DNA from 3 places in the Brevibacillus sp. AF8 genome. Region 1 is predicted to be linked to each of the others. Evidence: riboswitches for the same ligand, from Rfam matches in the RefSeq annotation. Region 1 holds a riboswitch; each other region holds the start of a gene.
What was found. A riboswitch is a leader RNA that binds a small molecule or an ion and turns the genes downstream of it on or off. The one in region 1 is predicted to bind cobalamin.
Positions count from the first base shown of each region.

Region 2: it holds a riboswitch for cobalamin, as region 1 does, so the genes downstream of both, metE (5-methyltetrahydropteroyltriglutamate--homocysteine S-methyltransferase) here and KB186_RS12755 (ABC transporter substrate-binding protein) in region 1, are expected to answer to the same signal.
Region 3: it holds a riboswitch for cobalamin, as region 1 does, so the genes downstream of both, KB186_RS19620 (ABC transporter substrate-binding protein) here and KB186_RS12755 (ABC transporter substrate-binding protein) in region 1, are expected to answer to the same signal.

Region 1 is NZ_JAGQDN010000008.1:5,027-15,777, forward strand. It holds gene KB186_RS12715 (helix-turn-helix transcriptional regulator) at 1-377, shown strand, start outside; gene KB186_RS12720 (WYL domain-containing protein) at 364-1,173, shown strand; gene KB186_RS12725 (N-acetylmuramoyl-L-alanine amidase family protein) at 1,276-2,382, shown strand; gene KB186_RS12730 (hypothetical protein) at 2,367-2,843, opposite strand; gene KB186_RS12735 (YitT family protein) at 3,014-3,670, opposite strand; gene cobU (bifunctional adenosylcobinamide kinase/adenosylcobinamide-phosphate guanylyltransferase) at 3,949-4,515, opposite strand; gene KB186_RS12745 (ABC transporter ATP-binding protein) at 4,528-5,304, opposite strand; gene KB186_RS12750 (FecCD family ABC transporter permease) at 5,314-6,351, opposite strand; gene KB186_RS12755 (ABC transporter substrate-binding protein) at 6,353-7,348, opposite strand; cobalamin riboswitch at 7,505-7,653, opposite strand; gene KB186_RS12760 (MBL fold metallo-hydrolase) at 7,803-8,747, opposite strand; gene KB186_RS12765 (pyridoxamine 5'-phosphate oxidase family protein) at 8,905-9,489, shown strand; gene KB186_RS12770 (MerR family transcriptional regulator) at 9,537-10,295, opposite strand; gene KB186_RS12775 (hypothetical protein) at 10,431-10,601, shown strand; gene KB186_RS12780 (manganese-dependent inorganic pyrophosphatase) at 10,652-10,751, opposite strand, start outside.
Region 2 is NZ_JAGQDN010000001.1:429,563-440,313, forward strand. It holds gene lpdA (dihydrolipoyl dehydrogenase) at 1-1,232, opposite strand, end outside; gene KB186_RS01525 (dihydrolipoamide acetyltransferase family protein) at 1,246-2,490, opposite strand; gene KB186_RS01530 (alpha-ketoacid dehydrogenase subunit beta) at 2,526-3,560, opposite strand; gene KB186_RS01535 (thiamine pyrophosphate-dependent dehydrogenase E1 component subunit alpha) at 3,588-4,586, opposite strand; gene KB186_RS01540 (acyl-CoA thioesterase) at 4,910-5,404, opposite strand; gene metE (5-methyltetrahydropteroyltriglutamate--homocysteine S-methyltransferase) at 5,419-7,701, opposite strand; cobalamin riboswitch at 7,847-8,045, opposite strand; gene nrdF (class 1b ribonucleoside-diphosphate reductase subunit beta) at 8,132-9,082, opposite strand; gene nrdE (class 1b ribonucleoside-diphosphate reductase subunit alpha) at 9,138-10,751, opposite strand, start outside.
Region 3 is NZ_JAGQDN010000016.1:66,679-77,429, reverse strand. It holds gene KB186_RS19635 (dipeptidase) at 1-816, opposite strand, end outside; gene KB186_RS19630 (ABC transporter ATP-binding protein) at 1,036-1,848, opposite strand; gene KB186_RS19625 (FecCD family ABC transporter permease) at 1,845-2,903, opposite strand; gene KB186_RS19620 (ABC transporter substrate-binding protein) at 2,928-3,947, opposite strand; cobalamin riboswitch at 4,117-4,316, opposite strand; gene KB186_RS19615 (M24 family metallopeptidase) at 4,333-5,424, opposite strand; gene KB186_RS19610 (alpha/beta fold hydrolase) at 5,549-6,319, shown strand; gene KB186_RS19605 (ABC transporter permease) at 6,375-7,280, opposite strand; gene KB186_RS19600 (ABC transporter permease) at 7,297-8,307, opposite strand; gene KB186_RS19595 (ABC transporter substrate-binding protein) at 8,400-10,055, opposite strand; gene KB186_RS19590 (ABC transporter ATP-binding protein) at 10,185-10,751, opposite strand, start outside.

The DNA of each region.
Region 1 (10,751 bases):
TGACCAAGCTCGTAACAGGCAAATCGGTTACGCCGGAAATCTTCTCTTCCTTGCAAGCAAGTGCGGATGAGCGTATTGCCAACAGTTGGCTAATTGATACAGGAAAACTCGTAACCGTACGCCTGCGCTTTTTTCAGCCTCGCGACACGCCTCATTCCTTTATCCAAGAGCGAGTGGAGGCACAGGGGCAATGGGGGATTGTGACAGAAGAATCACGGGAGAGCTTTGTGTACGAGATAAACGTAAACAGCACGATGGAAATTACACCGTGGATTCGCAGCTTCGGTTCAAGCGTCGAAGTTCTTGAACCGCTGTTTCTTCGCAAGCAATTCCAAAAAGAATGGGAGGAGCTGCTCGCCTACTATGAATCTGTTTGATAAGATACATAATTACCAACTGGTGACACGGCTGGATGAAGCGGGTGTTTATCCGATAACCTCACACGAAAAAGCGTGGCTCGCCCTGATGCTGGAGAATCCATCTGCGGCAGAAATTTTCGAGCCCGCTACACTCGAAAAGCTTCACCGTTTGACACATCTGCCTGATAATAAATGGACCGAACAAGAACGGTTCGTGGAAAAAGCGCAAACTCAGGCCAAGCAGCTCTGGAGCCCACTCGTGCGAACCCTGCGGCGAATCATTCTCGGCAAGAATCACATAAAAATAACCGCAGCCACGAACAAAGGCCCGGTTTTTCGCAATCAACGTGGGGTTCCCTACAAGCTGGAATATTCACTTGCCAAGAAGGCCTGGTACCTGATCTGGTTGAACATGTCTTCCAATCGACTGATCACGACTCCGCTGCATCTCATTCGCTCCGTCGATGAGCTTTACATAGAAGATGGATGGTATGACAGTTTTTTGCCGACTATCTCGGAACAGATCCAGCAGCGCAAGCAGATGGCAAAAATCGTGATCATCCCTCGTTACAACACTGAGCTCCAGCGCATATTGTACGCCTTTTCCTGCTTTGACAAAGCGGTCGCTTTTGACCCAGAATCACAGGTGTATACAATCACCCTGCACTTTCTATCTGACGAGCAGGAGTTTATTTTATCGCGCATTCGTTTTCTCGGCCTGCGTGTAAAAGTAGTAGAAAACAATCAACTCAAAAAGCGAATGGCAGAGTCGGCAACGAACGCCTTGGCAAGATATACCGAAACTCCACATTGATTGTCCCAAAAAATCAGGAAATCATACCCTATTCGATTTCCTGCATTTCCCTTATGATAATTCAGGTGAGATAGTAGCTAATCCAAGTCAGAGGTAGAAATGATGAAAACAACATGTAAAAAAGCGTCTCTCATATGTGGGCTATGGCTTAGTCTGTCATGGCCGTTTCTTACGGAGCCGGCGCAAGCAGCAAGTGTCATCCAGGCAAAGGTGGTCGCAACCTCTCTGAACGTTCGCAGTGAACCAGCCCTCAATGCTTCCGTTGTCGCTACCGTGCCGCAAGGGGCCGTCGTGACCATTACGGATGAAGCATACGGTTGGGCAAAAATTAAATACAATCAAAAGGTAGGCTGGGTCGCGGGGTATTACTTGCAAAAAGGAGCGGTAACGAGTGCGAGGTCAGCTTCTTCACCAGCCAATACGGCGAGTACCAAAAGCCAGCAAGGCACGGTTTTGGCCGATTCGCTTCGAATGCGCAAAGGGCCAAGCACGAGCCATGAGATTGTCCTTTCGCTGCCCAGAGGAACCCGTGTAGATATTTTGAAAAAGCAAGGAGACTGGATCCAGGCGAGAACTTCCAATGGACAGACAGGCTGGGTGTCTGCGACATATATTGGCGATGCCAAAGCCAACGCCCCGGTGTCCAAAAGCACCAAATCGCCAGGCTTAAAAGGAAAAGTCATCGTCATCGACCCGGGACATGGTGGTTCCGATGTCGGGACACAGGGAACGAAGTGGAATAGCATGGAAAAAACGTTGAATTACAAAACGTCCATGCTGCTCGCCAGTAAACTGCGACAACGGGGAGCGCAAGTCTTCATGACGAGGACAAGTGACACAGAAAAGCCTTCGCTAGCGCAGCGTGTCGCTTTTAGTGAATCAAAGGGAGCGGATGCCTTCATTAGCATTCACTACAACTCTTCTGTGAAGCCAAATAGCGGTACCCTCACGTTTTATTATTCGCAAGGCAAAGATGAGCCATTAGCTCGAGCGATTGAGTCTCGCTTGGCAGGTGGCATCGGTTTAAGAAGCAATGGCATTTCATTCGGCAACTATCACGTTCTGCGCGAAAACGATGATCCATCCGTCTTAATTGAGCTTGGGTTCTTATCGAATCCAAAGGATGAAGGAATCGTCCGTACGTCGTCCTATCAAGACAAAGCTGCGCAGGCGATTACGGAAGCTCTAGCGGATTACTTCGGTCGATAATCGTAAGGCTGGACGCTGTAGGAGAACAGCTTCCGCTCGAATTTCCCTTTGGGGCCAATGATCTGATACCAGGTCTCTCCGATCAACAAGTCGGTTGCAAAATCCTTGTCCAGCAGATTGGTGATCGTCTCCATGACCGCTTTCTCATTGTCTTTTTGAATTTTCAACGACAAGGCCAGGACGAAATACGCCTGGTCTTCTTCCATTTCCAGCAAATGCAGACGGGCTGTACCACGGCGTTTGGCATTGAAACCATCGATCACATTTAACAGACCCTTTTTTGCTTGCACTTTATACTTTGTCGCTTCCCTCCAAGAGGAAATAACCGCATCGTACAATGAAAAGGTCAGGATGAAATGGCTGGCGTAATCCTTCGGGTTAAAAGGCTCCGGTCCCATTTGCTTCTCATCCGCTGGTATGACGACGAATGCTTTGTAGTTGCTAAAAAACGGATCGCTCATGGCAGGTCCTTTCCTTCGAGAGTATCTGTGTTGGTTAGTATCCACTAGGAAAGCAGGATATTATGTACAAAAACGGTCATTAACGTTCAAAAGGCCAAGTCGACATGAAAACCGACTTGGCCTTTTGCTTGCTTTTGTATAGGCATGTTTTTCAACTGAATATCTACTCATTACCGGTGGGTCATCGAGACGCTTCCATGCCCGTGCTCCTCTTCCATGACCTCCATTCCTGCACCATGATTGACGGTCCAGGTGATGACTTGGCTGGAAATGACAACGGCCAAAATGGTATACATCATCTCTTTCATCGGTACGAACCAGAACGACATGCAAAGCACAATAACGTCCAGTAAAAGAAAGACCGTACCAATGGACAATCCCGTGTACTTACTGATCAACAGGGAGAAAATATCGTCTCCACCTGTCGCAGCTCCATAGCGCAGAACCAATCCGGTACCCAGCCCGGTCAATACACCGGACAAGACAGACGCCAGCGGCATCATTCTGCTCATATCCATGACAATCGGTGAAAATCGTTCAAACAAATCGTAAAACATGGTAAAAGCAAGTGATGCAAAAATGGTGTCCCAAATGAACTGGCGGCCTCTAACTAACCAGGCAACCAAAAACAGTGGAATATCCAGTAAAAGCATCACCATCGCTGGCGACAAGTCAAAGGCGTATTTCGCCAGTAACCCCAAGCCAACAAACCCACCTTCAGACAAATGGTTCTGAAAGTTAATGTGATAATACGCAAAAGCAAGTAAACAAGCTCCAAACAAAATCATACTGTAACGCTTAGATAACTGCAGCGCTCTCCTCATCATGGTTTCCTCGCATTTTTGTCGGTTTAGGCACAGACGACCAACCGACTACCGAGGAACATCGCAAGTATAAGTCGCTACTCATACAAAGGGCCCCGCTTTCGTAGTAGATTGGTCGTCTTCAGTGACGAGCGACTACTACGAAGCTAGATGTAGGAGAGGTCAAAACGTTTCCAGATCGTCCTATGGGGACGCATGGTATCCTGATCCCTTCCATGGCTTTTCTTGTATTATATCACAAAAAAGGTGAAAAGACGACTCGAAACCGTCTTTTCACCGAGCTAAAATTGGAAAGCTTGTCCTTTTAGTTCCACCGGAATCCCTGCTGTGACAAGAAAAACTTGATCGGCAACAGTTGCCACACGTTGATTCATCAACCCTGCCAAGTCACGAAACATACGGCCCAACGGATGTTGCGGGACGAGCCCGTCGCCTACTTCATTTGTCACCAGCAAAACGGTACCGGGGTAGTCTTTTAGCTGGTTTACCAGCACATCAACCTGCTGGAGCACTTTCTCAAATGGCTGTTCCTCTCCTTTATACAACAGCCAATTGGACAGCCAAAGGATCAAGCAATCAACCAAAATCACCGTCTGCTGTTCTTGTATGTCCTTTTGTGCTCCCAACTTTGCAAGCCATTCTGTCAATGCGTACGGCTCCTCAATCGTTTGCCAAGGAAAGTTGGATTGCAAACGGCGGTCGCGATGGTACAAGATCCGCTCTTCCATTTCCTCATCAGTGATTTGTGCAGTCGCGATGTAAACACCCGAGGAGCCCAAATGAGCTGCGTATTTTTCGGCAAACGTGCTTTTTCCGCTGCGTGCTCCACCTGTAATCAGTACAATCATGCTTCTGTCTCCTTACACTTGCGATTGCAAAATAATTTGCGGCAAATGATGAACAGGATGCTCCATGACAATCGGTCTGGTTCCGTATACAGCCTCTATTCTGTCACTTTGCAAGATGTCTTTTGGTGTGCCAACGCTTATCTGCTTTCCTTTATGCAGCATTAGGATACGATCGCAGTATAAGGAGGCCAGATTCAAATCGTGCAGCACAGCAATGACCGTCACCCGCGTCGTCTTTTGCCATTTTCGCACGATGTCCATCAGTTGAATCTGATACCCGATATCGAGGTAAGTCGTGGGTTCATCCAGCAATAGCACCTGTGGTCGCTGGATCAATGCCTTCCCCAAAGCCACGCGCTGCTTTTCCCCACCGCTCAACTGATCCAGTGTGCGCTCTTCCAAATGTTCAAGACCCAGCAGCTGTACGATTTCATCAATGAGCGATGCGACATCCTGCTTTTCTTCGCCCAGCCAATTTTGGTAAGGAAAGCGTCCCATCTCCAACACCTCTCGGACACGAAAGCCGACTGGCGGCAGACCCTCTTGCTCCAAAACAGCCAGTATTTTGGCAAGCTCTTTGCGTGGATAGGAAAGAAGCTTTTTCTCCTGAAGCAAAATGTCTCCGGCATCCGCCTTGATGACTCCTGAAATCATTTTCAGCAAGGTGGATTTACCGCTTCCATTGGGCCCGATGATGCCAAAAAATTCTCCCTTGTCCACGCAAAAATCGATTCCGTGCAAAACTGGCGTATCCTGATACGATTTCTGCAAGCTGCGCACATTGATCATAAGCTTACGTTACCTCTTCCTAAAGCGTTTATTTTGCTTCAATAAATAAGCGAAAAACGGTGCTCCCAGAAATGCTGTCACGACACCGAGCGGGATTTCTGTGGGACTTAGCAGCATTCTGGCGAGAGTGTCGGCCCACAGCACATAGATGCCACCGCAGATCGCAGCCATCGGCAGCAAAATACGGTGGTCAGGACCAACCAGCATACGGACGAGGTGCGGTACCACCAGGCCAACGAACCCGATAATTCCCGCGATAGAAACCGCTGCTGCCGTCAGAAGAGTCGAGACGACCAGAACCACCATCTTTGTTCGATCCACATGGACGCCGAGATGCGCAGCCTGCCGCTCGCCCAATGCAAAAAGGTTCAAGGAACGCGCATAGCTCACCAGCACCATTCCACCGATGACCAAGTACGGAATCAAGACGTACGTAAAGGCCCAGCCCCGAAATGACAGGCTGCCCATCAGCCAGAACACGATCTCATTGACCGTCTGATCGGATAGCGAAACCATAAAGGAAACGAGTGAGCCGAGAAAAGCCTGCACCACAACTCCAGACAAAATCAGGGTCTCTGTTTGGAGCTTTCCTTGCGTGTTTGCGAGTCCGAGTACGATCCATAGACTGAGCAGTCCTGTAAGAAATGCGACGACAGGCGTGCTCCATGCACCCAAAAAGCTGATTTGCAAGCCAAACAGGATTAAAAAGGCCGCTCCGACAGCAGAACCTGATGCCACGCCCATCGTAAACGGATCGGCGAGCGGATTGCGCAAAACTCCCTGAAAGCCCGCTCCCGCAAGCGACAAGCAAGCCCCAATCAAGACAGCCAATACAACGCGTGGAAAACGAACCTTCATGACAATTTGCTCAGATGACTCCGGCCACGTTACGGCAATCCAGTCAGAGAAGCCCGGGATCTGCTGGAGCAGGATGAGCCATACTTGTGAGATCGGAAGTTGTGCCGCCCCCATCGAGATGCTGATGACTATTGATGCCAGCAGGACGAGACAACTGACTCCTCCCCATATGAACAATCGTTTCTTCATTTTATTTCACCAAGTCAGGGTAAATCGCCTTGGCTACTTCGATCAAGCCTTGTGTAATGCGCGGACCAGGGCGGGACAAAATATTTTGGTCCATGCCAAAGATTTGTTTTTCACGAATCGCCTTCATTTTATCCCAACCATTGCGATTCGCGATCATATCCTCCAGCTTGACGCCGGTCTTTTCATCGGTAATTCCGCTCGCATACAAAATGACGTCTGGGTCGTTTTGCAAAATCTTTTCTTCACTGATCGGATTCCAGCCTTGGGTGTCAGAAGCAATATTTGTCGCTCCAGCCAGTGTGATGAGTTCGTCCATGAACTCGCCTTTTCCGACTGTCCAGCCTGGGGAGAATTCCAGGTATACCTTTTTCTTCTGTTCCGGTTTTACATTTTTCACTGCATCTTCAACGTACGCGATGTCTTTCTTCATTTGCGCGACGACTTTTTCGGCTTGTTCCTGTGTATTCGTGATAACTCCCATTGTTAAAACATTGTTAAGGATGTCATCCATCTTTGTCGGATGAGTAATGTAGACGGGCATTCCGAGAGATTTTAGCTTGTCAGCCACTGGCTTCTCCATCGAAATCCCACCGACGACCATATCCGGCGTTTGAGCGAGAATGGCTTCTTCATTCGGTTTGACGACGCCGCCAATTTTCGGCTTTGCCTTCGCCGCTTCTGGATAATCGTCATAGTCTGAGACAGCTACGATCCGATCTTCCAAGCCTAATGCGAACAATATCTCTGTCTCGGCAGGTGATGTTGAGACGATTCGCTCAGGAGCTTTTGCAAAGGTTACTTCTTTTCCAGTCGCATCCGTGACTGTCAATGGATACGTTGTTTGTTTTGCAGGCTGCTCGGCCGCGCTCTCTTGCGGTGTTGTCTGCGGTGCACCTGTTTGTCCACCTGGTGCTGGCTGGCTGTTATCATTACCCGCACAACCCGCGAGGCTCGCCGCTACCAGTAGTGGGATCATGAATCGCAATGAACGTTTCATATGTAGAACTTCCTTTCTTCATGTCTGATTGACTGTACCTTCCAATAAAAAAAGCGACCCTTGCTTCCATTCGGAAATCAAAGGATCGGCACCTCAGGGCAAACAGACAGGATGGTCTGCTTCCTCAAATAGGCCGATCCTTTCCGCGAAGGCAACAGGCACGAAAACAAACAGGCAGGTCTCCTGGCTTACGGCTGAGGAACGAGCCGATTTACAGTGGCGGGACCGCGTCGGATTTTCACCGACTTCCCTTTTCACCCGATCTTTTTAAGAAAAGACGAGGCACCTATTTGCTGTTACGTTTGAAATTGTCACAGTCCATGATTCATCCTACATCATAGCATTCCTTGGATGAAAAAAGAATGACAAACACGTAAGCCAATACTTTCTTGCCTAACTAAAAATGAAAAACGCCTGAACAAAAGGTTCAGGCAAATGTAAAGCTTTTCGCAGGCTACTCTCGTTTGTGCAAATAATCCAGAATGCCCATGGAGCATACTTGCAAATCGAGCTTGAGTACTTCGAAAACGTCGTGGTCACCACTGATGCCTTGTGACTGTAGATGATCCGAGATTCGTTCAAACAGCGTACGAGACAATTCTTCATAGGTTTGTCCAGCAGCAATCGCTGACTCTCCTTCCTCCACAAACACGGGGAGCCACTCACGTATTTGACGGTACACATCATCCACCTGCTCAGACATCCCATAATGACCAAAGTAAATGCGATTTAGCTTGCGTGCTTCAAAACGGCTTAGAGACGCTAGCATGGCATCTGGGTCAAACTGATTCGGCGAAGTAGATGGCAGCACGAGGTGTATGCCATCCTTTTGAAGCTGTGGATAAAGTACACCTGCCGTATCCCCTGTGAACATGCCGCGGCTTACGGGATCGTAGATGCTGAAATGATGATTGGCATGTCCCGGCGAATCCACAAACTCTAACACGCAATTTTCTCCGATCTTCAGTGTATCCCCGTCGCCGCGAATCAAAAGCCTCTCCTCAGAAACTGCCACGATCGGATCGAACAATCGATCAAAATCATCGTGATAAACCGCTCTCGCCCCTGCGATCAGTCGGCTCGGATCTACGAGATGACGTGCACCTTTCGGGTGGACGACGACCTTTGCGTTTGGACAATCCTTCAAAAACAGTCCTACTCCTCCTGCATGATCCAAATGAATATGTGTCACAATGATGTATTTTACTTGTTCCGGCGTATAACCGAGCTTGGCAAGACCGGCCTTGATGTATGGGACGGAGGGGCTTGGTCCTGTTTCGACCAAAGTCAGTTCTTCTTCAGCGATGACATAAGTCCCCGTACGCTCTGGCCAGCCCATATCGAAACCGTCTATTAAATGGATGCGCTCCCCTAAGTAAATAGGCTGTGATGATTGCATGTAAATGCTCCTCCTTTTCAAAAATCATTTTGTTGCGAGAATATTTACACTTTATCACCTATTTGGGAGGCGCTGGTGAAAAACAACACAAAATCTTCATATTTTTATCGTAATATAAGGGCAGTAAAAAAATTCCATTACTTGGAGGGGTGCAAAAATGGGTCAGCTTTTTTCTGAGTTACGACCTGAGCATGAGACGTTTATCAAGAAGCAACGAATGTTCTTTGTTGCCTCTGCTCCAATGGACACAGATGGTCACGTGAATCTTTCACCGAAAGGGTACGATTCTTTTCGCATCATATCGCCTACGGAGGTCGCCTATTTAGACCTGACTGGAAGCGGAAATGAAACCAGTGCTCATCTGCAGGAAAATGGCAGGATTACTCTTATGTTTTGTGCCTTTGAAGGCCCTCCTCTCATCATGCGCCTATTCGGCAAAGGAACGGTTATTCTCCCGGATACGCCTCGGTGGGATGAGCTCGTAAAGGACTTCCCTCTTCTGCCCGGCGCTCGTCAAATCATTTCCGTAAACGTACAGGAAGTAAAGACTTCTTGCGGCTGGGCCATCCCCTTCTATTCCTTTTCAAAAGAACGGGATACCCTTCAGAAATGGACCTTGGCGAAAGACGAAGAGGAACTGCTTGCTTATCAAAAGGAAAACAACGTAGTCAGCATGGATGGCTTGCCAACACCCTTGGGACAAAAGCTTTTCCCCGCAGTAGGTGGGGATAACGAAGCGTAAAACACAAAGAAGCTGCCTTTCTCGCAGCTTCTTTTTTGGAAACCTCTTTACTTGCTCGTATAAATCGCCACTGCATCGCGGAGAAACTCGGCTACACCTGGCTGCTCCTTGTCATAGTAAGCAGTAAAACGCGGGTCATCTACATACATCTGGGCCACACCTGCGTGGGCTTCCTTACTGTAGCTGTCCCAATAAAAACTCAGCCATTGACGGTGAAGATCTGCTGCTTTTTGCGCTAATTCATGAGCAGGGTCGCCTGTCGAAAAAGCCTGCGACAACGTCTCGTGCAGCTCTGCGTTCAATTTCTCCAGCGCGGCATATTGTTCTTCTGTCATGCCTTTGACCTTCTGATTCGATTTTTCGATTCGGTCACTTCCATATTTTGCACGAATTTCTTCTCCGTATTGCGCCTCGTTGTCGTCAATCAACTTTTGCTTGAAGCCTTCAAATTTTTGTTTGTCACTCATCGTTTTGGTCCCCTCTCTTTGTGCTAATGTCAAATCGACATTGGCGATTAACGCATCCAATTGCGCTCGCCTTTCCAGGAGCTTCTCGCGGTGCTCCAGCAGTGCCCGGTCAGCATCAAAGGTTGGTGAATCCAGGATCTCCTTGATTTCCTCCAAGCTCACCCCCAGCTCGCGGTAAAAAAGGATTTGCTGCAATCGATCAACCTCTTGCTGTCCGTAAATGCGATACCCTGACGAATTGATTCTCGCCGGCTTGAGAAGGTCAATTTCATCATAGTATCGGAGCGTCCGGGTGCTGACACCCGCCAGGAGTCCTAGCTTTTGCACCGTATATTCCATGTTCATTCCTCCTGACAAATTGATCGTACACATTTACGGACCGTCAATGTCAAATACATTTTCACAAAAAATTGGCGTTACTTCATTTTCATTATTTGCTAAAATATAGGTAAAGCCATACAAGGGGGGACTTCGATGCTCTATATCATCGGCTTCATTGTAGCTATAGTCGGTGCCGGATGGGGATTAACAGGGCTGCTCAGTCTTAAAGCGAGAGATAAACATGCCATCACCCATTACACTGATGATGCTTATGCCCAGCAAACCTTGTTCCAGATGCATAACAACCCTACCCAAGGCATGTAAAGATAAAAAATGGCTGCCCGCATCGTGTGCATGGCAGCCATCTTTCTTTTTTACAGAGCTTGGAATGTATCAGTCAATACCGGTACGATTTGCTTCTTGCGGGAGACAACGCCCTTCAGAACAGCTTTGTTGTCCACCAATGTTACTTGG
Region 2 (10,751 bases), on a different contig from region 1:
GCACGCGGACCTACGATGGACACACCCAGTATTTCGTTGTATTCCGGTTCCGTGATGACCTTCACCTTTCCGATCGCTTCACCGAGAATCATTGCCTTGCCATTAACAGAGAACGAGAATTCTCCGATTCGCACGTCTCCGTATTGCGACCTGGCTTGCTTCTCAGTGAGGCCGACACCAGCGATTTCCGGCGACGTGTAGATGCACCTCGGTACGGCCCGATAATTGGCTTTGGCGTCCAGACCGCACGCGTGCAAGGCTGCTACCGTTCCCTCATGAAAAGCGACATGGGCGAGCTGGATGCCTCCGACAACATCCCCGCATGCGTAAATATGTGGCACGTTCGTTTGCATATGCCCGTTTACGAAAATACCTTGCTTGCCGAATGCTACACCCGCCCGATCAAGTTGCAGTTCAGCCGTCCGTGGTATCCTTCCGACGGCAACCAGCACAATCTCTGCTGCGACTTCCCCGCTACCATCCGGGTTCTTGAAACGAACGGTTTTCGTCTGCTGATCGACCGAGGTCAACGACGTGGAGGTCAAGATCTTCACCCCGGTTCGTTCCAGCTGATCATGCAGAACACCCGCAATATCCGCATCTTCGCCGGGGAGAAGCTGATCCGCCATTTCAATCACTGTCACGTCGCACCCCATGCGACTGTATATGCTAGCAAACTCGCATCCGATGACACCTCCGCCGATAATCAGCAATGTCTCGGGAACCGCTGAAAGCGACATCGCGTGTCCGCTGTGGATGATCCAGCGACCGTCAAACGGCGCAAACGGTAGCTCAATCGGCTCCGATCCCGAAGCGATGATGATTTTATCGGCTTCAACAATTTCTTCTCCTTGATCATTCTCTACCGCTATTTGGCGTTGGCTGACAAAACGAGCCTTGCCCGTCAGCACCTTGATTTTGTTTTTTCTCATGAGAAATCCGATTCCCATGACGAGTTGCTGTACGATGTTGTTTTTGTAGCTCTGCACTCCCGGCCAGTCAATCGATACTTCCCGCTCGGGCACGCGAATTCCGAAACGGCCGGCATGCTTTATTTTCTCTGCCATCTCCGCGGACTCCAGGAGCGATTTGGTTGGCATACATCCTTCGTTCAGACAGGTCCCACCCAACACCCGCTGCTCGATCAGGGTGACCTGTTTGCCCTTTTTTGCGGCGGCAATCGCTGCAACGTAGCCGGCAGGTCCCCCTCCGATCACTGCAATCGTACTCATCCCATCACGTCCTTCACAAGAGCATCCGGTACGGCTCTTCCAGGTATTTTCTCAGCGTGTATAAAAATTCGGCTGCCGGTGCTCCGTCCAGTACGCGATGGTCGAACGTCAGGCTGAGCGGGAGAATGCTCCGCCGCTGCACTTCCTCATCGATGAAGACAGGCGTTTCCTGCACGGCCCCTACGCCGAGAATGCCTGCCTCCGGTGGATTCAGCACCGGCGTAAAGAATTCAATTTCGTAAGCTCCAAGATTCGTAATGGAGAAGGTAGACCCTTGCATCTCTTCCATGCCAAGCGTCCCTTCCCGCGCCTGTGCAGCTAGCGCTTTGATCCGGCGGGAGAGGTCCAGCACCGATGTTGATTCCGCGTACCGAACGACCGGAACGACCAGCCCTTGTTCGAGCGCGACGGCTATTCCCAGGTGGACGTGCCCGTACCGATGAATCCGGTCATCGATATAGGCGCTGTTTACTTGCTTGTGCTTTAGGAGAGCGAGAACCGTCGCCCTCGCGATAAGATCGGTTAGGGTCAGCTTGATGTCGTGCTCTTTTTGAGTGACTTCGTTCATTTTCTTTTGCAAACCGATCAAGTCCGTGACATCGGCCCGTGTGGTGATCGTAAGCTGGGCGCTTTCCCGCAAACTGGCCATCATCCGGGAAGCGATCACTTTCCGCATGCCCGTGACAGGCAATTGCTCCGTCGTTTCCTCCACGACAACGGCAGGTGGTCTATCATCCTCCGCTGCTACAGCCTGCTTCGCCTCCCGGTCAGCGATCGCCTTTTCTACGTCTTCCTTTGTGACCCTGCCCACCGGTCCCGTGCCGATGAGAGATTCCAAGGGGAGACCGGCCGCCTCGGCCAACTTGCGCGCGACCGGGGAAATTTTCACTTCTTTCGCAGCCGCCGGACTTGCTGCTATTGTGGTTGACTTCGCCGCAACCTCTGGCTCCGCCGGCTTTTTCTCGGGAGCAGCCGTTTCGAACGTCGCCGTTGCGGCCGTTTCCTCCGAGATTTGCTCGCTTGGATGACCGATATATCCAATGACTGTTCCAGGCGGCACACCCTCCCATTCCGAAACAGCGATTTTCAGCAAAACACCGTTCGCCGGTGCTTCCAGATCCGCCTCGATTTTTTCCGAGCTGATGCTAGCGATCACTTCTCCTTTGGTTACCAGATCGCCGACTTGTTTGTTCCAATGGGAAACCGTTCCCTCTTTCATCGCCATTCCCATCTTCGGCATGAGCACCTCTACTGCCATCGGTTTTCCCTCCGTTTTCTTTCTTTCGTTCTGAATCAGACACTCAACAGCGATTTGTCGCCAAGCAGTTCGGATACCACTTGAATCACCGTTTGTGGCGTCGGTAAGTACAGGTCCTCCAGCACAGGTGAGAACGGAACCGGGGTATGCGGTGCTGTAATCCGCTTGATCGGCGCATCCAGACTGTCGAAGCCTTTATCCGCGACCAAGGCCGCGATGTCGGTCGCAATGCTGCAGCGTGGATTTGCCTCGTCGATGACAATCAGCCGATTCGTCTTTTGAACGGACCCCAAGATCGCATCCTCATCGAGCGGCGACAGGCTGCGCGGATCGACGACCTCCGTTTCAATTCCTTTCCTGGCGAGCAGCTCCGCCGCCTCCAAGGCTGTATGCACCTGTTTACCAACCGCGACGATCGTCAAATCCGAACCGGCCCGCTTGATGTCCGCCTTGCCAATCGGAATTGTGTAATAACCGTCTGGCACCTCCCCCGTCATGTTGTATAGCGTTTTATCCTCAAAAAAGATTACGGGGTCATTGTCCTCGATGGCTGCCAGCAGCAGCCCTTTCGCGTCAGCAGGTGTGGACGGGACCACCACTTTAATGCCAGGAATGGCCGTGAACAGAGCATAAAGGCTTTGCGAATGCTGCGCCGCCGCCCGGAATCCGGCGCCGTGCGTCGTGCGGATCGTAACCGGCACCTGTGCTTTGCCGCCAAACATGTACCGGAACTTGGCTCCCTGGTTCAACACCTGGTCCAGGCAACTCCCAATGAAATCGTTGAACATCAATTCGGCAATCGGGCGAAGACCAGTGGTCGCAGCAGCCATCGCCGCCCCGATATAGCCCGCTTCGGTAATCGGGGTATCCAGCACCCGCTCTCTTCCGAACTCCTGGACGAGGCCTTTCGTTACCCCGAGAACGCCTCCCCATGCCTCTTCATCCTGCAAATGGTCGACCTGTGCCCCGCCAGCTACATCCTCGCCCATCAAAATCACGTTTTCGTCTCTGCGCATCGCCAGTTTCATCGCCTCGTTGATTGCCTGCGACATGCTCATTTTTTTGGTCATGTTCCTTCCTCCTTTGCTATCGTTTTTTCAGTACGACACGTATACGTCTGTCAGCAGTTCGGACGGCTCCGGGTACGGACTGTTTTCCGAAAACGCGACTGCTTCCTCGACCGCCTTGTCAACCGCAGCTTCGATTTCATCCAACTCGTTTTCAGTAAACAGCTTTCCGGAGAGCAAATCGTTCCGGAATTTCCTGATCGCATCTATTTCCGACAAATGCGCCTTCTTGTCTTCTTCTTTTTTGTATTTCTGGGCGTCGCCCTCAAAGTGGCCGTAGTTGCGGTACGTCACGCACTCGATCAGAGTCGGCCCCTCTCCCCGGCGGGCACGCTCGATCGCTTCCTGTGCAGCCTGATAAACGGCCAGTACATCCTTGCCATCCACTCGGATGCCGGGAATATTGTAGGCGATCGCACGGTCCGCAATGGTTTTGCAGCTGGAGGCGTACGAAAACGGCGTGGCTTCCCCATATCCGTTGTTCTCTGCTACAAACACGGCGGGCAGCTTCCAAATGGCTGCCAGGTTGATCCCCTCATGGAACGTCCCCTGGTTGTTCGCTCCGTCACCAAAGAAACATACGCTTACAGCGCCTGTCTGCTTGTACTTGGCAGTCAAAGCGGCTCCGCAAGCAAGCGGATAGCCTCCACCGACAATGCCGTTCGCCCCGAGCATTCCTTTGTCCAAATCCGCAATGTGCATGGAGCCTCCCTTCCCTTTGCAAAGTCCCGTGGCTCTACCGTAAATCTCCGCCATCATTCCATTCAGATCGCACCCCTTTGCGATGCAGTGTCCGTGCCCGCGATGCGTGCTGGTAATGGTATCGCTGTCGTCCAGGTGCGCGCAAAGCCCGACCGCGATGGCCTCCTCCCCCGCGTATAAATGGACGAAACCGGGTATTTTCCCTTGGCCGAACAGGTCGTGCACCTTGTCCTCGAACTTCCGGATCTCCAGCATTTTTTGGTACATCCAAGCGGCCTTTTCGCGGGACAACGGAATCCCTTTGACTTGCTGATCCACTTTCGTCATTTACGTGTCTCCTCCTCGAACATGTTTTATTGAGGTCCAGCCTTTGACTCAAGGGATATCGCAAAAAGTATGCCAACCGCCGAAGCAGGTCACATTGCGGTTTTTTGTAACCGCTTTACTTTTTGGGGGGAACAAAAGTGGACACCTGTCTCGTTTTGTCTCCTTTTGTACACTGGCTCACCGCATACCTTTGGACGGATAAGGGGTACGGCGAGGGATGAATTTTTGGAAATGGGTAATGTTTGCGAATAAAATAAGGAAGCCTCCGGTAACCTGTCGCAAACAAGTTAACCGAAGGCTTCTATGTAGCACGGTGTTTCTCCTTACCTCTCTTCCTTCCGCTTCCTTCTCAATACATGGCGTTCCTTCGCTTTTTCATACTGTATCCGCTCTTCTTCTGTACCAGGAATGACACCAGGCACGCTCGTCGGCTTTCCTTGATCGTCGCGGGCAATCATCGTCAGATACGCACGGGCTGTCATCCGCTTTTCTCCGGTCAACAAGTTCTCCGCTTCCACTCTCACGAATACTTCCATCGATGTCTTATGGGTCCAGGTGACATATGCCTCCAGGTTGAGTGCTTCCCCCGTCTTGATTGGCGCTAGAAAATCAAAGGAATCGCTGGACGCAGTGACAACAGGCTTACGGCAATGCCGCATGGCTGCGATGCAGGCGATCTTGTCAACGTATGCCATGACTTTCCCGCCGAAAATGGTATGGTGGTGATTGGTATCCGGCGGCAAGACGAGATCAGTCAAAAAGGTTCTCGATTGTTGGATCGGTCGCGCTTCTGTCATCATTTGTGTGGCTCCTCTCATCGTGTGCACCTTCCCTACTGGGCTGTCAAACGACTCCGAATCGCTTTGGTTGCCGCAACCATGTTTCGCAATGACTGAACGGTTTCTTCTCTCCCTCTTGTCTTCAGCCCGCAATCCGGGTTAATCCAAAATTGATCAGGTGGAAGTACTTGTACACCTCGGGCTACCATATCTTCCATCTCAGAGACAGCTGGAACTCGGGGGCTATGGATATCGTATACGCCGAGCCCGATGCCTTTGTCATATGTACCTGTTTCGAACACTGACACGAGCTCTCCGTGGCTGCGGGAAGTCTCAATCGAAATCACATCGGCATCGAGCTCACTGATGACATCCATGAAATCATGGAATTCGCAGTAGCACATATGTGTATGAATCTGTGTGCTCGGCGCAACGGTAGAGGTCGCTAGACGAAACGCTCTGACTGCCCATTCGAGATAAGCGGCTTGCTCTTCTTTTTTGAGCGGAAGTCCTTCGCGCAGCGCTGGTTCATCGACTTGAATCATGAGAATCCCCGCTTCTTCCAAGGCTTCTACTTCCTTTCGCAATGCCAAGGCAATTTGTTCGCACACTTCTTCTCTGGAGACATCTACCCGAGCAAACGACCAGTTCAAAATGGTTGCTGGGCCCGTTAACATGCCCTTCATTGGTTTGTCGGTCAATGATTTTGCATACACACTTTCCTTGACCGTCATTGGTGCCACAAACTCTACATCTCCGTAAATAATAGGAGGCTTGACGCAGCGGGAGCCATATGATTGCACCCAGCCGTTTTTCGTGAACAAAAAGCCATCGAGCTTTTCGCCAAAATACTCAACCATATCTGTTCGTTCGAACTCACCATGGACCAGGACATCCAGTCCGAGCTCTTCTTGGATCTTGATCCATTCCTTGATTTGCGCCTGAATGAAAGCATCGTATTGCTCCACTGTCCAACTCCCTTTTTTAAACTGTTGTCGGGCTTGGCGAACCTCTGCCGTCTGCGGGAAGCTTCCGATTGTGGTAGTTGGCAGCAGTGGCAACTTCCACGTATTTTGTTGAATCTCTCGACGTTCGGGATAAGGAACACTTCTTTCAAGTTTTGCAGTAGCGATTTGACGTAAAGCATTCTTTACTTCTCCCCGATTCCTCGCTGGGGATAATGCTAGCTTCAGCAAGTCCGCTTCATTTTGGGCGATCTCTTTTGATATAACATATTTACCGTATCGGAATCCTTGGACTAAAAGCTGTACTTCCCCCAGTTTTTCGTCGGAAAACGCCAATGCAGGCATGACTTCCTCTGGCAAACCGCTCTCTGCCTCAACCGTTACCGGTACATGCAACAAACTACTGGACGGCTGCAGCCACAGCTTTTCGAGCGGAACAATCTCGGAAATTTCTTTGACCAGCTCCCATTTCTCCTCAATGGATGCACGCCATATGTTTCGACCGTCGATGATTCCCGCTGCGAGAATCTTTTCTGCTGGAAACCCGTGTTTTTTCAGATTGGTTAGATTTCGCTTCGATCCGTGTACAAAATCAAGACCGATTCCTTTTACCGGTAAGGAAACCAGCTCCTCATACCAATCCACTGCTTCAAAATAGGTTTGCAGCATGCACTGCAGATGTGGTAGAGCTTGACCCATTTGCGCATAGATACGCTTGATGAGGGCGCGTTCTTGCTCCGAAACATCCAGTACAAATGCAGGCTCATCGATTTGCACCCATTCCACACCGTGCAGCTCCAACTCCTGGAGAACGTCTATGTAGAGCGGTACGAGTTGATCCACGACGATCTCCAATTCGTTTTTCTCATATCCTTTGGACAATTTGACAAACGTATACGGGCCTACAATGACGGGCTTTCCGATGATGCCATACTTTTCTTTGGCCTCCAAATATGCCTGGAGAGGCTTGTTCTCGGTTATGGTTGGTTGTCGTTCCCCGAATTCCGGGACGATATAATGGTAGTTCGTGTTAAACCATTTCGTCATTTCGCTGGCGACAGCTTCTTTCGAACCGCGAGCCATGGCGAAGTATGTCGCTAATGAAACCGGGCCGCCCTCGTATTCATAGCGCTTGGGGACCAATCCAAACATCACAGCCATATCCAGCATGTGATCGTAGTACGTAAAGTCACCTACAGGGATCAGCTCGACCCCTTTTTCCTGCTGAACCAACAGGTTTTGGTGACGGATTTGCTCCATTTGCTGAACCAGGCTTGCCTCATCGAGGGTGCCAGCCCAAAATGCTTCCAATGCCTTTTTCCACTCGCGGTTCTTCCCGATCCGTGGATATCCCAAATTGCTGCTTTTCATGAGCTTCCTCTCCATTCTTCATTCGATCCTGACTTGAATCCGCCCAATAAAAAAGGCATCTCCAACGATCAAAAAGAACGTTAGAAATGCCAAATAAGCACTGAGATCACAGCATCCTAACACCTCCCTATCTCCCGTAGGTTAAGCAGTGTCGTCGAAACAGGCAGGTCTCCTGACTTTGGGATCATCATCTGCACATGCCTTCCCAATCCGTTTGGATCAGTGGCTGATAAATGTGCCGACTCCCCACATACAGTGGCGGGACCGTGTCGGATTCTCACCGACTTCCCTTTTCATCCTTGGTCGAGCTTGATAACCAAAGAACCTGTTCCCACTCTTATGAAATTGTCATGGTTCTGTGAAGTGCCCCCTTAAACGAGCAGGGCAGCATACTGTTCATACAGTAACACAGATTCCATTTTTTGTCATACTAAAATCTAAAATCATCGTCCGTCAATGGTTCTACGTTTAGCGTGCGGACATAACCATTTCCTTTTTTCGAGAAGAAGTCATGCTGCTTCGTCTGCGTACGAATTCCGTTCAGCACGATTGGGTTCACTTCTTCCTCCGGGAAAAGCGGGTCCAGCCCCAAATTCATCAATGCCTTGTTCGCGTTGTAGCGCACGTAGGCATGAACCTCGTCAGCCAATCCGATTTCCGTATACAACGAAGTCGTATAGGCCTCTTCATTTTCTTGCAGCTCATGCAAAAGGGCATACAGCTCCTCTTTTGCTGCGGTCTGCTCGACCACACTCAGACCTTGATAGACTTCTTGCGCGAGAACGCCGACATAGAGTCCATGGATGCTCTCGTCGCGAACAATCAAATCGATAATTTCCCCGCTGCTTGTCATCTTTCCTTGACCCGCCAAATAGAGCGGATAGAAGAAGCCGCTGTAAAACAGATAACTTTCCAGGAAGACGGACGCTACCATCGCCATATACAAATCTTTCGGTTTCTCAATTTCTTGATAGCGTTTCGAGATGAGGGCCGCTTTCTTTTGCAGATGTGGATTATTTTCTACCCACGAAAAAATACCGTCAATCTCTTCTGTCGATGCCAGCGTGGTAAAAATACTGCTGTACGATTTGGCATGGATTTGCTCCATCATGCCCATGAAGGCGAGAACCGCTTTTCTTTGCAGTCCATCGACATGCTCCATGATTTTCGGCATCCCTACTCCACCTTGAACCGTATCCAGCAAGGTGAGACCGCCCAATACTTTTTTATACGTGTCCCGTTCAGTTGCACTGAGCTCCATCCAGGCCATCTTGTCATCTGATAGCGGAATCTCATCATCCGTCCAGAACTGCATGATGTTTTGATTCCAAAACGTCATCGTAAAATCGTCGTCCGGCCTGTTCCAATTGACTGCTTTCATATGGCGTTCCTCTTCTCTTTTTGCTTGATGCTTTTCCTTTTATGAATCGCGTTCACTAAACCGCGCAGCTAATGCACTCTTCTACAGTCAAATGCTTCGTACGCGTATAGTAGAGTGACTTCAGACCTTTTTTCGCTGCGTAAATGTAATAGCGAGCCAGTTCTCTGGTTGAAATGTTGCTGTTCACGTGCAGCACAGTCGATATTCCTTGGTCGATGTGCTCTTGAATTTCGGCAATCAGATCAATTACTTTGAATTGATCGATCACATATGCCGATTTGTAGTAAAAATAGTTTTCCTGCGACAAGTACGGCATCGGGTAATACGTCGTAGAGTTGGCATACGTTCTCGTTTCGATATGCTCAACGATTGGCATCACGCTAGAAGTCGCATTCTGAATGTAGGAAATGCTCTGTGTCGGTGCAATCGCCAAACGATACGCATGGTAAACGCCATGCTTTTGCACCTTTTGCTGTAGCTCCGCCCAATCCTCTGGCGTCGGAATGTGCATTCCTTCAAAGAGAAGCTTTGCTTTTTCCGTCCGTGGGCTGTAGTCATTCGTCACGTACTTGTTAAAATAAGTGCCCTTTGCATATTCCGATTGTTCAAAGCCCAAGAAGGTCTTGCCTGTTTCCTTGGCAATTTCCATGCTTTTTTCCAAGGAGTAGAAGTTCATCATCATGAAAAACGTACGGGCGAAATCTCTCGCTTCTTCACTTTCGTAAGCGATTTTGTTCTTTGCCAGATAACCGTTCAGGTTCATCGCACCGAGACCTACTGAGTGCAGCTCGCGGTTAGCCTTTTGAACGCCTGGAGCGTTTTCTACACGCGTCATGTCACTTACGGCTGTAATGGCTTCGATTCCTTCGTGGACAGATTCACGGATCATTTTGCGTTCCATCACGTTGACAATATTGAGAGATGCCAGATTGCAGCTAATATCGCGACGGATGATGTCCATCTCGCCGTAATTGGTGATCGTCGAAGTCTCCTGCAGCTGGAAGATTTCCGTGCACAGGTTGGACATTTTCACCGAGCCGAGATCTTTCAGGGCATGATTGTTGTTCGCATTCGTTTTGTTCATGATGTACGGATAGCCTGATTCCATTTGGATCATCGCGATTTTGGTCAACATCTCGCGTGCGCTCATCACGGTCTTTTTCTTGATGCGATCGTTTGCCAGGAGCTCCTCGTACATGTCATCGAGGTCCATATCATCCAGATGCACGCCGTATTCTTTGTACACGGAGTACGGAGCAAACACAGTCAGTGGCTTGTTTTCCTCAGCCAGCTTGTAGAAAACGTTTGGTACGATCAGGCCGATGGACAACGTTTTGATGCGCGCTTTTTCATCTGCATTGATCTTTTTGCAATCGAGAAACTCGTTGATATCCCAGCCGAAAATGTTGTAATACGCTGCACCTGAGCCTTTGCGTTGGCCCATTTGATCCGCGTAGGAAAATGCATCTTCCAACAACTTGAGGACTGGCATGACACCTTTTGCCGCGCCCTCGACGCCTTTGATCGGCTCTCCTCGTCCGCGGAGCTTGGACAGGTTCACGGCTACCCCGCCGCCAATTTTGGATAACTGCATACAAGTGCCCAAAATAAAGTTGATAGAGTTCAGTGAATCATCCATTTCGAGCAAGAAGCAGGAGACCATTTCTCC
Region 3 (10,751 bases), on a different contig from region 1:
GACAAGCTTTTTCATATAGTCAACATGATCAATCAGTCTCTCGATAGTTGAGTCGGCACTGTTAGTCGCTGTAAACATGCTACACGCATTCAACCCGACGAGTCCGTCCTTTTCCGCAATTGCTTTGATCTGTTCATCTGTCAGATTGCGCATTGTCGGCACGATTGTTCGACTGTTGGAGTGAGAAGCGATCACCGGTTTTTCTGCGATCTCCATCACGTCCCAGAACCCTTCGTCATTCAAATGGCTCACATCGATGACGATACCCAGTTTTTCCGCTTCCTCGATAAGACGAACACCGAAATCGGTGATGCCTCCTTTTTTCCCTTCCCGAACCGGTGCAAAAAAGCTGCCGTCCCCAGCAAAGTTGCGCCGACTCCAAACCAGCCCCATCATCCGTACTCCGAGCTCATAAAAGACACGCAAGAGACTCAAATCGTTATGCAGTGGCTCTGCCCCTTCCAACGACAGAATGAACGATACTTTTTGCTCCGCTCTTGCCCGTTGCAAATCACCCAGATTTTTGGCGATGACGATGTGCTCGGGAGACTCTGCCGCCTCTGCATGCAAAGCACTGATCTGGTTGAGCGCCTTGCGAAGACTCATCTCTGGTACAAAAGCATCCTCGACGAACACGGCTGCCACAATGGAATGCACGCCACCCTGCTGGAACCGTGGCAAGTACTCCGTCTCGATCATTTTGGTTCGACCATATCCACGCTGAATCTCCACATCCATCAGCAGATCAAAATGCCCATCGAAAACGTGAACACCGTCGTGAAATTTGCGCGCCTGTTCTCTCGTTACTTCCGTCATACGGGTCATCTCCCATCTTGTTCTATGAATTTTCTGATCGAAATAAATTTGGCTATATCCAACAAATTCGCGACGTATTGCACGGCTCCTCTGATCAATAAGAGACCCTTTCATCTAACTGGTGGAAAGATTGAATTTTCTGCCGTCGGCTTAACAAAAAAGGACGCCGACTAGGCATCCCCCTCTTATGAAAATCAAAGAAACTCAACTTGCACCCTATTAATTGGCTCCACTCATTACCTTCTGGATAGGTGGCTTTACACGGATCGCTTCCGAGTAGAAATACACATGCTTTTTTCCTGTAATAGGATGGGTCATCACTTCTGTTTCTACTCCGAAAACATCCCGGATCAGATTAGGTGTCAAGACCTCCTCTGGCGTTCCCGATGTAACGATTTCCCCCTCACAGATTACGTACAGCCGATCACAGTACATCGCTGCGATATTGAGATCATGCAGCGAAGACAAGACCGTAATCCCCAACGTTTTGACGAGATCCATGACCTGCAACTGGTATCGAACATCCAAATGATTCGTCGGCTCATCAAGAACAAGAAACTGCGCTTGCTGCACCAAAGCTCTGGCAATCAGCACTCGCTGCTTCTCCCCACCGGATAAACTGAAAAAGCTGCGATCAGCGTATGTATGCATCCCTACCCGCTGTAGTGCATCTTCACAAATCCGAACGTCTTCCGCGTCATCGGACTGAAATAGTCGCTTATGCGGGGCACGTCCCATATTCACGATTTCGGTCACCGAAAAATCGAATTCGACAGAGGTCTCCTGCCGTACTGCCGCCATTCGCTGAGCGTTTTGGCGTGAGGTTAGCTTGTATACGTCGTCGCCATCGAGTGAGATCCATCCCGAACGCGGCTTCAGTACGCGATAAATGCTTTTTAGCAACGTGGACTTCCCACTGCCATTCGGCCCGATCAGCCCCACAAACTCTCCAGAGCGCACCTCCAGACTGACGTTGTGCAGGATTCCCTTTTTCACCAGTTCGACCGATATATTCTCAACCTGCAAATTCATCGTCCGCTACCTCCAAAGGAATAAGAACTCCGCAGCATCAACCAGATAAAGAATGGACCTCCACACAATGCTGTCAAAATACCAATCGGCAGCTCTTCCGGTGCAAAGGCAAGCCTGGCAACTACATCAACCCAGATGAGAAAGATCGCGCCAAACAAAGCGCTGACAGGCAGGACACGTCTGTGATCTGATCCAACCATTACACGGACGATGTGGGGCATCATTAATCCGACAAAACCGATTGATCCCGCGATGGACACGATCACACCCGTAAGCAGTGCCGTGATCACCAGGAGAAGCTTGCGGAATTGTACCGTATTCACCCCCAATGTCCCCGCTGACTCTTCGCCCATCAGCATCGCATTGAGCGAGCGGTATTGGGCCATTAAAACGATGAGACAGATGACGACAATCATTGTAGGGATCGTCAGGTACTCCCATTTCCCGCCAGCCAGACTGCCACTTAACCAAAACAGAACCGTCCCAATTCCATGCTCATTTGGCGCTGAAAAAACAAGCAGACTGGTAATGGCCGACAAGATCGCAGATATCGCAATTCCAGCCATGAGCAGGCGTACCGTCGAGTTTTGTCCACCAATACGGGATAGCGTAAAAATAAGAATGATGGACACAAGGGAGCCTGTAAAAGCGCCAAAGGATAGCGCATACTGCCCGTACATGCTGAATGCTCCAAAAATAATTACCGAGGTAGCGCCAACCGAAGCACCTGAAGATACGCCTAACACATACGGGTCAGCCAGGGAGTTGCGAACCAACGATTGAATCGCTACTCCCACGACAGACAGACCTGCGCCGACGATTGCCCCCAAGAGTACACGAGGAAAGCGAATATCCCAAATAATCGTTTGCTCACCTTTGGACCAATCCACTTCGATCCATTGGGTCAACATCGGAATTTTTGATAAGGCGATTTTCCATACCGTAGTCGGCTTAATCTCTACTGATCCCAGGGTAACTGCGAACGTAATCGAGAGGAAAAGTCCGACCAGTAAAGTAATGATGATATAAGGTAACTTGATCTGTTGCAGTGCTATTCCCTCCCTTAAAAGGGGCGTACTCTATTTGAATTTATCCGGGTAGAGTCCTTCCGCCAAAATTTTCAGCGCAATCGGTGCTCGAACACCTTCAGAAGCTGCGGACAAAGGCAATACCATTAGTCGTTGATTTTTAATCGCCGGGATATCCGCCAATTCTTTTTTACTCAAAAGGAAATTGCGTTTTTGCTCGACGGTTCTGTCCCCGTAATCTACGATAATAATCACGTCTGGATTGCGACTTACTACTTGTTCCCAACTTACCTCTGCCCACCCCTTTTGAATATCGTCAAAAATGTTCTTACCGCCTGCATTTTTGATTAAGGATGTCATGTAGTTGTTGGCTGCTGTGAATGGTTTATCTTCCCCGTTGTCGTACACGAACACTTTTAGTGGCTCGTCAATCTTGCCAATTTTGCTCATGGTTTGATCCATTTCACTCTTCATTTTATGGATCAAATCATTGGCTTTGTCCTCCACACGGAAAATGCGTCCAATGTTCGTAATGTCCGCAAACACATCGTCGATAGTCGGACCAGGCATGCTAGATGACGCTTGCAGATACGATTTGATGCCAACCTTTTCCAAATCTTGCATCGATCCTACGCCCTTCTCGCCGAATCCACTTTTCCATCCGGCGTAGACAAAGTCTGGGTTCGCTGCCAGCAGCACTTCTTTCGTAGGATACTTGTCAGACAGTACCGGAATCTTGTCGTAATCTGCTTTTAACTCAGGAAGGATTTTATCATCCAGGTAAGCAGTTCCGACCATTTTATCAGCAAGGCCCAATGCCAGCATGATTTCGGTGACGTGCTGGTTCAAAGTCACTGCACGCTCAGGTGCTGTTGGATAAGTCATTTCGATACCATTATTGGTTAGTGTTACTGGCTTGCCTTCTGCTGCTGGAGCAGCTGTTTGTTCTGTTTTGGCTGGAGCCTGTGTTGTCGTAGTGGAGCCGCATGCCGAAACCAAAAGCATGGCAGCTGTCATAATACCGAAAGCTAGTCCTTTTATTACTGTATGCGTTTTGTTTGCCTTCATCATCTGTAATCCTCTTTTCTGTTTGGAAATGATGGCTTGAACCAAATCCTCCACAAAAAAGCACCCCCCATTTCAATCGGGAGGTGCATGACAAACGTAGATATAACTATAAGCAGGCATAAAGGCGCCCTTTCATAGACTGCTTCCACATCTGCCCCATCCTCGTGGGTCGATTGTATAGGATCGCATGGCAGGTCTCCTGGCTTACGGATCAACACACCCAGCTACCTTCCCATTTTTTGTCTTCCAAAAAACAGTGGCTATTTGCTAGGCACTCCTCGTTACAGTGGCGGGACCGCGCCGGTTTCTCACCGGACTTCCCTTTTAAGCTGACGGCATATGCCATCCAGCACCATTCGATACGTATTCAATTTTTATGATTTCTTCATTAGTTGATGGAAGTCAGTTTTTTCGGGAACTGCGTGAGTATTTCAACGCCCGTTTCCGTAACCAATACATCGTCTTCAATCCGCACGCCGCCTACACCTGGCAAATAGATGCCCGGCTCGATCGTAAAAACCATCCCTGGTCGAAGCACTTCTTGGTTCTGGCTGTGAACAGATGGATATTCATGTACGTCCATCCCAAGTCCGTGCCCAAGACGGTGCATGAAGTATTCACCGTAGCCTTTTGCAGTGATGACATCGCGAGCGGTTTTATCCAAATGCGCAAAGGTCACACCCGGACGAATCTCAGCAATTGCCGCTTCGTTGGCCGCCAATACCGTCTCGTAAATCTCTTGCAGCTGGGCACTGATCTCGCCTACAGCAAAGGTACGAGTAATATCGGATACATATCCGTTTGCAGCTACTCCGATATCAAACAAAAGCAAGTCGCCTTCTTGCACCTGGCGGGTTCCTGGCTTTCCGTGTGGAAGTGCCGACTTCTCCCCTGCCAATACCATGGACGTAAAGGATGGGCCTTCTGCGCCCAAGCGCTTCATCTGGAATTCCAGCTCAGCTACGATTTCTGTCTCGGTCATGCCTTTCTGAACTTTCTTCAGGGTCTCCCGCAAGGAATCCTCGACCAACTGAACAGCGTGTTTCAGACGATCCACTTCATCCGCGGATTTGATCAAACGCATTTCACGGAGAGGCTCTTCCACGTCCACATAGCTTGACGCCAGAACAACTTGTCCAAGTGCTTCATAGCGCTCGACAGTCATATGACTTTTCTCAATACCGAGCTTCGCCAAGTTCGCTGGCAACACTTGCTTGAGAATTTCATACGGGTTTTGGATATCCGTATGTGTATGGATATCTTGAACGAACGAAGCTTCTGCCGCTGCTTCACGATCAAGAGCAGGTACAATCAAGGAAGGCTTTCCCTCAGCAGGAATAACAAGACCCATAAAACGTTCATGCGGGTCAGTAAAAAATCCGGTCAAATAGTAGACGTGCTTGGGAGAGGTAATCAACACCGCGTTCAGCTCTTGCTCTGTCAAAAACGTGTGGAGCTTCGAAATGCGCTCTTGAAACAACTTCTTCACCCTGCTTTCACCAATTATTCTATTGCGAGAATACCACTTCCCCATCAAAAAAAGAAGAGTTCAATTGAAAAATCTCCCTTGGATCGGACAACCTATAAGTGGGGTGAAAATGAAAATGGAACAAATACTCGTCCATCAGGATGGCAAACAGTTTGCTTTTCACATATCAGGAAAAGGCCAGCCGTTATTGTGTATCCATGCGCCATGTATCGGCTCTATCAATTTTGTTTATCAGCAAACACTCGCAGATACATATCAGCTCATTGTCCCTGATTTACCCGGACATGGCGACAGTTCTCCGATGGAGAAGCCCTTTTCCATTGGGGAGTTGGCAGAACGGCTCCATAAGCTGATCCCGGCACTCGGCATTGAGCGTCCCTTTATTTTGGGCTACTCCCAAGGTGCCTCTATCGCCCTTGAATATTGTCTTCGCTATCCTGATCATGCACAAGGCGGTATACTCGTGAGCGGATTTTCCGAAGTGAATGACCTGTATTTACATGGACGATTTTGGATGGCCCAGGCGTTGTCGATGCTTCACGGAGTTCCTCTTCTTGCCCGTTCCATTGCTTCCTCACATGTCGATAACCCAGAAATGCGCGAAAAATGGACGGCACACGCCTCCAAAACAGATCCTACTAGCGTGAAATACCTTTACGCTGCCGGACATCGATATCAATGTACAGAGCGCCTGAGCAACATCCAGCTTCCGATTTTACTTGCCTATGGCGAACGTGATCAACGGATGCACCATTATGCGCAGACGCTTAGCATGAAATTGCCAAAAGCAAGACTCGAAATGATCCCGAACGTAAAGCATCAAGTCATCACGAAAGCTGCTCCTGCTTTCAATCAGTTGTGCCGCACCTTCATGGAAGAAGAATAAACAAGAAAAGACAGAAGGACGGCATCACATTCCCTTCTGTCTTTTTGCGATTGGACTAGCTTTTCATCCGCGGGTCAAGTGCATCGCGCAGGCCGTCCCCAATCAAGTTAAAGCCGAGAACGGTCAGCATGATAGAGAGCCCCGGAAAAATAACGGTCCATGGTGCTTTCTGAATGTACTGACGTGAATCAGCGAGCATTTTTCCCCATTCTGGTTCTGGCGCTTGTGCTCCCAGTCCAAGAAAGCCAAGTGCAGCTGCTTCGATAATCGCTGTTGCGATCCCCATTGTCCCGGTCACAATGATTGGTGCGAGACTGTTCGGCAAAATATGCTGCATGATAATCCGGGAATTTTTCATTCCGATTGCCCGTGCCGCCATGACGAATTCTTCTTCCTTCAAACTCAATACACGGGCACGTACTAGCCGTCCAAATGTCGGAATGTTAATAATCGCAATGGCAATCAAGGCGTTTTGCAAAGAAGGCCCCAAGATGGCAACGACAGCGATTGCCAAAAGAATACTTGGAAATGCAAGCATAATATCAAAGAGACGCGAAATGATCGTATCAATCCATCTGCCATAATATCCTGCCAAAAGACCGAGCAAGGTCCCTGCGAGAACGGAGCCAATGACAGAGAACGTCCCTACCCACAGGGAGATTTGTGCCCCATAAATAACGCGACTAAACACATCACGACCATTGTAATCTGTTCCAAACCAATGCTCTTCGGAAGGGGGCTTGTTTTTCATTACGAGCTGACCTTCGTCGTACGGATACGGAGCAATCCATGGAGCTAATACCGCCACAACAATGAAAAACAAAATAATCCCGAAGCCCACCAACGCCAGCTTGTTTTTTCGTAGTGTCCTCCATGCATCCTTCCAAGGAGAGACTACTTCTTCTTGCTTCACTTTTAAAGGTACTACCTGATCTTGTGGTTGTAATTGTGGTTGTGCCATGTCTCTTCGTCCCTCCTTAGCGATATTTGATGCGAGGATCGATATAGGCATACAGAAGGTCGACCAAGAGATTGATCAGGACGAAAATCGTCGCGATCACAAGGATACCGGATTGGATAACCGGATAGTCACGGTTTCCAATGGCGGTCACAATATAACGACCGACACCTGGCCATCCGAAGATCGTCTCTGTCAAAACAGCTCCACCCAGCAGCAACCCTGTTTGCAAACCAATTACCGTCAAAACAGGGATCATTGCATTTTTCAGCGCATGCTTGTACACGACCCAAAACTGTGTCAGCCCTTTTGCACGAGCGGTTCTGACGTAGTCGGCACGCATGACTTCCAGCATGCTCGAACGAGTGATACGTGCAATGATCGCCATCGGGATCGTACCTAATGCAATGCCTGGCAGGATCAAATGCTTGATAACTTCCCATAGCTGATCCCAGCGACCAGCCATCATCGTATCCAGTATATAAAAGTGCGTAATGGCCTCTACGGGATTACGCGAATCGTCGCGACCAACTGATGGCAGCCATTTCAGCTCTTGGGCAAACACCCACTGCTCCATCAAACCTAGCCAAAAAATTGGCATGGATACACCAACCAAGGCGATCAACATCGCACAGTAGTCAAACCAGGAGTTTTGCTTCCACGCAGAAAGAATCCCTGCATTTACACCGATAAACACCGCAATCAGCATACTCACAATCGTAAGTTCAGTCGTCGCCGCCAAATAAGGCATGATTTCATCTGAAATCGGCGCATTCGTTTGTAACGATTCCCCAAGATTTCCGCTCAAAATATCTTTCATATAATCGAAATACTGTATGTACCACGGATTATTCAATCCCAACGCTTCTCGTATGTCTGCAATCGCTTGTGGTGTTGCCTTTTCTCCCAAAATCGTCAAAGCCGGATCACCAGGGATGGCACGAATAATGGAAAAAACGATGATTGACATGCCCACTAAGACAGGAATGAGCATTAAAATTCTTCGAATGCTGTAAGCTAGCAATGCCATCTCCTCGCCTTCCTGCATAAAATAATCGCCAAATAATGAAAGAAGGGTAAGAAGAGGTATGCACTCCTCTTACCCTTTTACGATGAATCAGCTTACTTGAAATCTACCTTTTCCAAACTTTCAGACCCTTTTGGATGCGGGTTGTAATCTATGATATTCGCTTTTCCTGCCAATGCTGGTGTAGAGTGTGCCAGCGGAACCATTGGCACATCTTTGAAGATGATCTCTTGTACTTGTTTGTACATTTTTTCGCGCTCTGCTTGGTCTGGAGTGGACTGTGCTTTCATCATCAATTGATGTGCTTCTTCGTTTGCCCAGCGTGTATAGTTGTTGCTTCCGATGTTATTTTTGTCGAGCAAGACAGCCAGGAAGTTGTCAGGGTCGCCATTGTCACCTGTCCAACCAAGCATGAACATTTCTTGCTCACCCAAACGAGTCTTTTCCAAATACGTTGCCCATTCCATCGTCACGATCTCAGCATCAACCCCGATTTTCTTCAGGTCTTGCTGGATTGCTTCTGCAATCTTCACACCCTCTGGCATGTACGGACGTGGAACTGGCATTGCCCAAAACTTGATTTTAAAACCGTTTGGATGTCCTGCTTCGGCCAGCAATTGTTTTGCTTTATCGAGGTTGAACTCACGATCTTTAATATCGTTGTTATGTCCCCACATTGTTTTTGGCATTGGGTTGACTGCTGGTTCTCCAACCCCATCGAAGAAGGCAGTTACGATTTCAGGTTTGTTAATCGCATAAGCAATAGCTTCACGAACTTTTGGATTGTCGAGTGGCTTCTTCTCTACGTTAAAGCCGATGTATCCAATGTTATTAGTAGGACGAAGGAAGAGTTGCAAGTCTTTATTGTCTTTTACTGCCGGGATATCGTCTGTGTTTAGACCATCCATCAAGTCAATTTCACCAGATGCCAATGCAGTCAGACGTGCAGTGTTTTCTGGGATGACCTTGAACACCAATTTATCCAGCTTCGGATATCCTGGGTTCCAGTAATCAGGGTTTTTCTCGAGTGTGATGGTGTCGTTGCGCTTCCACTCTACGAATTTGAAAGGTCCTGTACCGATTGGATGCTCATTAAATTTCTTAACATCCTTTTTCAATGCCTCAGGCGAGCCAATCGCGAAAGGAGACATTGCCAGGTTGGCAAGGAATGGAGCCAGTGGACGATTCAACGTGAATTTTACAGTGGTCGGATCGACTGCTTCCACGGATTTGATGATATGAGTCGCGTCACCCTTGTAACCACCAAATTGGCTTACGTAGTACTCGAAGCCCTCTGGTGAATGCTGTGGATGGCTCTTGTCGCTCCAGCGTTCAAAGTTGTATTTGACCGCCTCTGCATTGAAATCAGTTCCATCGTGGAATTTCACGCCTGATCTCAGTTTCAGCGTATAAACGAGACCATCAGGAGTTACTTCCCATTTCTCAGCCAACGATGGAGCGAGCTCTGTTGAGCCATCCGCAAAGCCAATCAATGTATCCATAACGTTCTCGGTTACCTTAAATGTCTCACCATCTGTTTGCGTGATTGGGTCAAGCCCTTTTGTGTCTGCACCGCGACCGACGATTAATTGCTTCGGTCCAGTTTTTGCAGGCTCAGTTGCAGGTGCCGGAGTTTCTGTCTTTGGTTGTTCTGCCGGCGCTTGTGTCGTAGAAGTGCTAGAGCATCCTGCAATCAGCATGGCCAGCGCCACTAGGCTAGTCATGGTTGCGGAGAGAACCCTCTTCTTCATGAAAACATCCCCCTTTTTCTAATGAATGGTCGCATGTTCCTTTTTGGTTGATGGTCGATACAATACCTCCTGCTTTGCATCCCCCCTTTACAAGACTTCCTATTCGGCAGGCAAACTCCCTTTTGTCGATTAGGACTTGTATAAGTGACAAGCAACAAAGTGACCGTCGCCTGTGTCCGCAAATTCTGGTCGGACAGTACGACACTCCTCTGTCACATGGGGACACCTCGTATGGAATGTACAACCACTCGGAGGTTTTGCAGGGCTCGGCACATCTCCCTGGAGGATAACTCTTTCACGTACTGCATCAGGGTCTGGCGAAGGTACCGCCGACAGTAATGCTTTCGTGTACGGATGGAGCGGATTGGCGTACAATTGGCTGCTCGTCGTCAGCTCGACAATTCTGCCGAGGTACATCACGCCTACCCGATCACTGATATGACGCACTACACTCAAATCGTGGGCAATGAACAAGTATGTAAGGCCGAATTCGCGTTGCAAATCCTGCATGAGATTGAGCACCTGCGACTGAATCGACACGTCCAGTGCAGACACAGGCTCATCCGCAACGATCAATTTGGGTTTGAGCATCAGTGCTCTCGCAATGCCGATCCGCTGCCTCTGTCCTCCACTGAATTGATGCGGATAGCGGCTCGCGTGATAGCTGCTCAGACCAACGATCTCCAGCATTTCCTG